2 regions of the Kribbella sp. NBC_00889 genome follow, and region 1 is predicted to be linked to the other one. Evidence: riboswitches for the same ligand, from Rfam matches in the RefSeq annotation. Region 1 holds a riboswitch; the other holds the start of a gene.

The links. A riboswitch is a leader RNA that binds a small molecule or an ion and turns the genes downstream of it on or off. The one in region 1 is predicted to bind cobalamin.
Region 2: it holds a riboswitch for cobalamin, as region 1 does, so the genes downstream of both, cobN (cobaltochelatase subunit CobN) here and metE (5-methyltetrahydropteroyltriglutamate--homocysteine S-methyltransferase) in region 1, are expected to answer to the same signal.

What each region holds. Positions count from the first base shown of each region.
Region 1 covers NZ_CP108783.1:4,683,958-4,687,488, reverse strand. The annotation lists gene metE (5-methyltetrahydropteroyltriglutamate--homocysteine S-methyltransferase) at 1-1,758, opposite strand, end outside; cobalamin riboswitch at 1,850-2,076, opposite strand; gene ppdK (pyruvate, phosphate dikinase) at 2,395-3,531, shown strand, end outside.
Region 2 covers NZ_CP108783.1:3,795,590-3,799,120, forward strand. The annotation lists gene cobN (cobaltochelatase subunit CobN) at 1-1,677, opposite strand, end outside; cobalamin riboswitch at 1,713-1,840, opposite strand; gene OG817_RS18510 (hypothetical protein) at 1,867-2,085, shown strand; gene OG817_RS18515 (DUF3500 domain-containing protein) at 2,174-3,142, opposite strand; gene OG817_RS18520 (hypothetical protein) at 3,248-3,531, shown strand, end outside.

The DNA of each region.
Region 1 (3,531 bases):
GTCGACCACCTCGTCCCGCAGGGCCAGCGCGACCTGATCGGCGGTGACGGCGACGGGCTGGTCGTCGCGGACGAAGGACCAGGCCAGGATCGTCACCGGCCCGGTCAGCATCCCCTTCACCGGCCGCTCGGTCAGCGATTGCGCGTACGACGCCCAGCGCACGGTCATCGGCTCGGGTCGCGACACGTCGCCGTACAGGATCGGTGGTCGGACGCACCGGCTGCCGTACGACTGCACCCAGCCGTGCCTGGTGGTCGCGAAGCCGTCCAGCTGTTCGGCGAAGTACTGGACCATGTCGTTGCGCTCGGGCTCGCCGTGCACGAGCACGTCCAGCCCGAGTTCTTCCTGCAGGCTGATCACCCGCGCGATCTCGGCCCGCATCCGCTCGTCGTACGTCGCCTGGTCGATCCGGCCGGACCGGAGTTCGGTCCGGGTACGGCGGAGATCCGCGGTCTGCGGGAACGAGCCGATCGTGGTGGTCGCGAGATCCTGCAGCCCGATCGACTCCTGCGCCTTCCGGCGTTCGTCGTACGGCGCTCGCTGCCGATCCTCGGGACCGATCGCGGCGACCCGGTCGCGGACCGCCTGCTCACGAGCGAGGCCGGACTCGTTCAACGGGCCGCGGGACGGATTGTCGAGGTTCACCAATACGCCGGGCTCGTCCTCGCTGAGCGCACGGCCGAGCAGGACCACCTCGTCGACTTTCTGCCGCGCGAACGCGAGTCGCGCCCGCACCTGCGGATCGAGCTCGTCCTCCGCATCCACGTCGTACGGCAGGTGGAGCAGCGAGCACGAGGTGGAGACGGCGAGCCGGCCGACGGAGCCGAGCAGCTTCACGCAGGTCGACAACGCCTCACCCAGGGCAGTGCGCCAGACGTTCCTGCCGTCGACCACCCCGGCGAAAACGGTCTTACGCTGGATGGCCGGCAAGACGGCCAGTTGGTCGACCAGGCCAGGAGTGGACACGAGGTCGACCGCCAGCCCCTCGACCGCGGTGGACGCCAGCACCGGCAGGGCAGCACCGGGATCTCCGAAGTACGTCGCGACCAGGAGACGCGGGCGTTCGGTGAGCTTCGCCAACCGGTCGTACGCGCGACGGAGAGCGTCGAGCTCAGCCGGTGTGCGGTCCTGGACCAACGCCGGCTCGTCCAGCTGCACCCAGTCGGCTCCCGCGGCATCGAGCCTGCCGAGGAGTTCGGCGTACGCGTCCAGGAGACGGTCGAGCAGGCTGAGTGGCTCGAAGCCCGGAGTTGTGGATTTCGAGAGCAGCAGGAAGGTCAGTGGTCCGATCAGGACCGGGCGGGTCTCCACACCGGCTTCTCGCGCGGCCGCCAGGTCTTCGAGTGGCTTGGCCGGGTTGAGCCGGAACACCGTGTTCTCGGTGAGCTCGGGGACCAAGTAGTGGTAGTTGGTGTCGAACCACTTGGTCAGCTCCAGCGGCGCGACCTCGGCGTGGCCACGTGCCATCGCGAAGTACGTGTCGAGTCCGGAGCGACCGAGGGCGCGGAAGCGCTCCGGAATGATCCCGAACAGCTGCACGTGGTCGAGCATCTGGTCGTAGTACGAGAAGGTGTTACCGGGGAGAACGTCGAGTCCGCGGCCGGCCAGGTCGCGCCAGGTGTCGGCGCGCAGTCGGTGGGCGGTCGCCTCCAGTTCGGCCGCGTCGCTGTCGCCGGACCAGTACTTCTCGACGGCCTTCTTGAGTTCACGGTCCGGGCCGATGCGCGGATAGCCCAGCACTGTCTTGATGGTGTTCACGTCTCTCTCCTCGCGAGCGTGCCAGGGATCGGCGGGGTCGCGGAGACGCCGGACGGGTCCTCCCACGAGACCACCGATCCACCGCGCACCGGCTGGTGCGCGGACCGTCGGCAGGTCTTCGGACTCACGGGCAGTCCGGTCGGTCCGACCGGTCGGCCTACTGGCCGTCGCTTCCCGGACGCCGGGCGTCCAGTGCTGTCTGACGGCTGTCGTTCCCGTTCACCGCTGCGGGGCAGTCCCGGATTCACACCGGGTTCCCTCTTGCCTCGCCTCGTCGTCGACCACCCGACCAGGCGAACCGTCGGCAGTGCCGAGCGTAACCCGCGGGCACCGCGACGCGCCGGACGGCGAGACGAACACCACTCGCGGTGCCCGCCGTCGACACGACGAAACCCCGGGAGCGATTCGCTGGAAGGTTTCGTTGGCGAACGTGCCGATTGTCTTGCGTTGTCAACGGGGGAAGGGTTTTCCGGCCTTCGACCTGTGGGCAGAGTCACGTCGGCATCGTGAGACCAGTGTTCAACTGGACTGGTTTTCGGGCTTACTCTGAGAGCAACGCCCCCGCCACTGGAGTCGATGGGCCAGCGGGCCACCACACCGCGCTCAGAAGCACCGCCTGAACCACAGGGAGTGATCGTGCCGAAACTCGTCTACGACTTCGCCGAAGGCAACAAGGACATGAAGGAGCTGCTCGGCGGGAAGGGGGCGAACCTGGCCGAGATGACCAACCTCGGCCTGCCGGTGCCACCCGGATTCACCATCAGCGCCGAGGCCTGCCGCGCGTACCTGGCCACCGGCTCGGTGCCACCGGAGTTGGCCGACGAGATCGACCACCACGTCGACGTACTGCAGCAGAAGATGGGCAAGAAGCTCGGCCAGGCCGACGACCCGCTGCTCGTCTCGGTCCGGTCCGGAGCGGCCGTGTCGATGCCCGGGATGATGGAGACCGTTCTGAACGTCGGCCTGAACGACGACTCGGTGAACGGGCTCGCGCATCACTCCGGCAACCCGCGGTTCGCCTGGGACGCGTACCGCCGGTTGATCCAGATGTTCGGCAAGACCGTGCTCGGCATGGACGGCGACGTGTTCGAGGGCGCGATCGAGGCGGCCGAGGAAGCCAAGGGCACCCGCAACGACCTCGACCTGGACGCGGACGACCTGAAGCGCCTGGTCGAGACCTTCAAGCAGGCCGTCCACGAGCACACCGGCCGCGAGTTCCCGCAGGACCCGCGGACCCAGATGGACCTGGCGATCGAGGCCGTCTTCGGCTCGTGGAACTCCGAGCGCGCGATCCTCTACCGCCGGCAGGAGCGGATCCCGACCGACCTCGGTACTGCGGTCAACATCTGCTCGATGGTGTTCGGCAACCTCGGCATGGACTCCGGCACCGGCGTCGCGTTCACCCGCGACCCGTCGAGCGGTCAGCCCGGTGTGTACGGCGACTACCTGCAAAACGCGCAGGGCGAGGACGTGGTGGCCGGCATTCGCAACACCGTCCCCCTCGCGGACCTGGAGCAGATCGACAAGACGTCGTACGACGATCTGATGGCGATCATGGCCAAGCTCGAGGGCCACTACCGCGACCTGTGCGACATCGAGTTCACTGTCGAGCGCGGCAAACTGTGGATGCTGCAGACGCGGGTCGGCAAGCGGACCGCGGCGGCCGCGTTCCGGATCGCGACCAGCCTGATCGACGAGGGCGTGATCGACACCGACGAGGCGCTGAAGCGGGTGAAGGGTGCGCAGCTCGCGCAGTTGATGTTCCCGCGGTTC
Region 2 (3,531 bases), 890 kb from region 1:
GTAGACCATCGGCAGATTCCCGAGGACCGCGTCCGGCGCGCAGCCTGCCGCCAGCCCGATCCCCTTGCCCGGCAGCCATTCGAGCGTGCCGTGCTTGCCCAGGTGGACGACCGCGTGCGCACCGAAGCCGCCATCCGACGGCGCGGCCTCCAGCCAGCGGTACGCCGCCAGGTAGTGGTGCGACGGCGCCATGTCCGGGTCGTGGTAGATCGCGACCGGGTTCTCCCCGAAGCCGCGCGGCGGCTGGATCATCAGTACGACGTTCCCGAAGCGCAGCGCCGCCAACGCGATCGCGGGCTCGTCCCCGGACGTGTCGACGTACAGCTCACCGGGCGGCTCGCCCCACGCCTTGGTCATTGCCTCGCGCAACGACTCCGGGACGCGACCGAACCATTGCTGGTAGACCGACCGCGGGATCGTCGCGACGGCGCTGGCCAACTGCTCGTCGGTGAGCCAATCAACGTCGTGACCGCCCGCCGCGATCAGTCGGTGAATGAGCCCGTCTGCGCCGTCCGCGCCCTGCAGTTCACTGAGGTCGAGGCCGCCGAGGTCGTACCCGGCGTCCTCGAGCTGCCCGAGCAGGACGACCGCCGAGGCTGGAGTGTCAAGGCCGACCGCGTTCCCGATCCGGGCGTGCTTGGTCGGGTACGACGACAGCACCAGCGCGAGTCGCTTGTCGCCGTTCGGCACGTGGCGGAGCCGTGCATGCGCCACCGCGATCCCAGCCAGCCGGGTACACCGCTCCGGGTCCGGCGCGTACCGGGCCAGATCGTCGGCGTCGTACGCCTTGAAGGAGAACGGGATCGTGATCAGTCGTCCGTCGAACTCGGGGATCGCCACCTGGGTCGCGGCGTCCATCGGACTGATCGCGGCGTCGCTGGCCAGCCACTGCTCGCGGGTCGAGGTCAGCGCGAGGCCCTGGATCAGCGGGATGTCGAGGGACGCGAGCGCGCCGGCGTCCCAGGCATCGTCCGAGCCGCCCGCGCTCGCGTTGGCCGCGACGGATCCGCCGGCGGCCAGGAGGGTCGTGACGAGGACGTCGCACTTCCGCAGCAGGTCGAACAGTCCGGCGTTCTCATCGCTGGTCGGGTCGAGTCCGCGGAGCGTCCCGCAGTACACGGGCAGCGACTGCGCGCCGGCGGCCTCGACCGCACTCGCCAGCGCATCGACGAAGGCCGTGTTCCCGGAGATCTCGTGCGCTCGGTAGTAGACGATGCCGACCACCGGCCGCTCATCCTCGACGAACGTCCCGCGGACGCCGTACGCCGGGAGTGCGCGGGGCGGGTCGAACGCGTCGCCCGTCAGCAGCAGCGTGTCGCTCAGGAAGCCGGCCAGGTTACGCAGATTCTCGGAGCCGCCTTCACGCAGGTAGGCCAGCGCCTCGGTCACCGCGCCCGCCGGCACGGTCGACAACGACATCAGTTCGGCGTCGGGCGCGGCCTCGCCACTGACCACGACCGCCGGCTTGCCGGAGGCGAGCACCGCGTCGAGGCCCTCCTCCCAGGCCCGGCGACCGCCGAGCAACCGGACCACGACGATCTCGGCCGCGTCCAGCAACGGGGCCAGGTCGGCGAGGTCGAGCCGGGCGGGGTTAGCGACCTTCCAGCCGGCGTCCGCCTCGGCGGCGGCGAGCAGATCGGTGTCGGCGGTGGAGAGCAGCAGGAGGTTCGCGGGCATGCGCGACCGGTCCTTCCTCGGGGTGTCCACGCCCCGTCCGGAGGTGCGACAGCGGCAGTTCCTGACTCCCCTACGCCTGACTACGGCGCTGGGTCACAGTGGCGGGACCGTCCCGGACTCACACCGGGTTCCTGCAGTTGCCATCGCTTGACGCCGAGACTCTATCGGACGCGCCCACTTATGCTGGAGGTGACCAGAAGGCGGCTGAAGGAGAATCCGGTGCGCCGCGAACACCCTGGACTCGTCATCGCTCTGGCTGCCGGTCTCGTCGCCTCGGCCGTCCTGGTCCCGACCAGCCTGGCGACCGGCATTCGCCAAGGCGACGGCACCGATGACACGGATCCGGCGGTGGTCACGACCTGGAACGCGATCGCCGAACGGACGACCCTGAAGCAGCCACGAGCCTAGGCCCACGCATCGACGCAGGCCGCGGCGGGAACCGGCTCGGCCGCCAAGTCGCGAACTGGGTCGCGACCCACCAGTTCCGCTGAATCGCTCAGCGGTGCATGGCGTAGTGGGCGGCGAGGAGGTCGGTGCCCCAGTCGTTGCGGAGGTCTCGCCAGACCGAGTGGATGTGGTTGGCGTCGTCCTGGGTGTTGTCGTACTCGGCCAGGAACGTCGGGCCGGCGATCGAGTAGTAGTGGCGGTGGCCGATGCCGGGTTCGGTCGCGCCGGCCCAGGCGAAGCTGAGGCGCTCGATGCCCTGGTCGGTGATGTCCTGCCAGGTCTGCAACCCGATCGGTCCGGCGGCCCTCCCGACGTACTGGCCGATGAGGAGGCTGAACAACTGCCGTTGTTCCGCGGTCATGTCGCCGTACGCGAGGCCCTGGTGGAGAAGCTTGGCGTCGGCGACCGGGTCGTGCCGGGTCAGGATGTCGTCGGGTGCGTCCGGCGAGACGACGGCCACCTCACGCTGGGCCGGCTCGAGCGCGTGCAGGAGCTGGAAGCCCAGGTCCTGCTCGGCGGCGAGGAAACGCCGGCCGGCCTGCGGCCCGGACCGGACCTCGGCCGGATTCGACCCGAGGAACTGCGGGGTGAACGAGATCGCCCCGTCCACGAGTGTCACGTGCAACGCGAGGTGATGCCCGTTCAGCCGCCAGGCCCACGGCTCCGTCCCAGCCGGATCGCCCAGCACCCGCAGGAAGTACCGGTCGCCGACGACGGATCCCTCCCACTCGCCGCTCGGCGGCAGGGCCGGGATCCCGCGCACGATGATCTCCGCGTCCCACACCGCCCAGACGTCGGCCACACCGCGCTCACTGCACCCGATCGCGACGAGCCGCTCCACCAACTGCTGCTGGGCCGGAGTCAGCTCCGTCAGCGGAAGGCCCGGTACCGCACCCGGCAGGTAGGTCCACTGCTTATGGTCCGGGGTGTCGAACGCCGCCTTGATCTTGTCCAGCTGCGCCGGCGACAGGCTCGCCAAGAGTTCGAGAACCGCTTCCCGGGTCTGCTCCACAACCATGCCGATGCTCCCGTTCCGTCGACCAGAATGCCTCGCCCAGCCTACGACCACCACCTCGCCCCGGTCGCGACACGTGAGAACCCGACGCCGTCGTACGCTGCGCTGGTGTCTGAACAGTCAGGGGCTCGCGGCGTGGTCTCTGTCGTGGTGGGGTCCCTGAGCAGGCCTGGCGTGATGCTGGCCGTTTACCTGGTCTTCCTGTTCGTTCTGTACCTGGTCACTGCGGACCCTTACAAGGCGATCACGCTTCCGTTCGCAGCCGTCATCGGCCCGCCGGGCTTCGCAGTTGTGCGGTGGGCGTGGACCAAGCGCATCCACCCGCGGTGGATCCTTCGTCGGCGAGGGGACGATCCGGAGCATCCCGGGCCGGCGAGTCGGGCGTTCAGCAT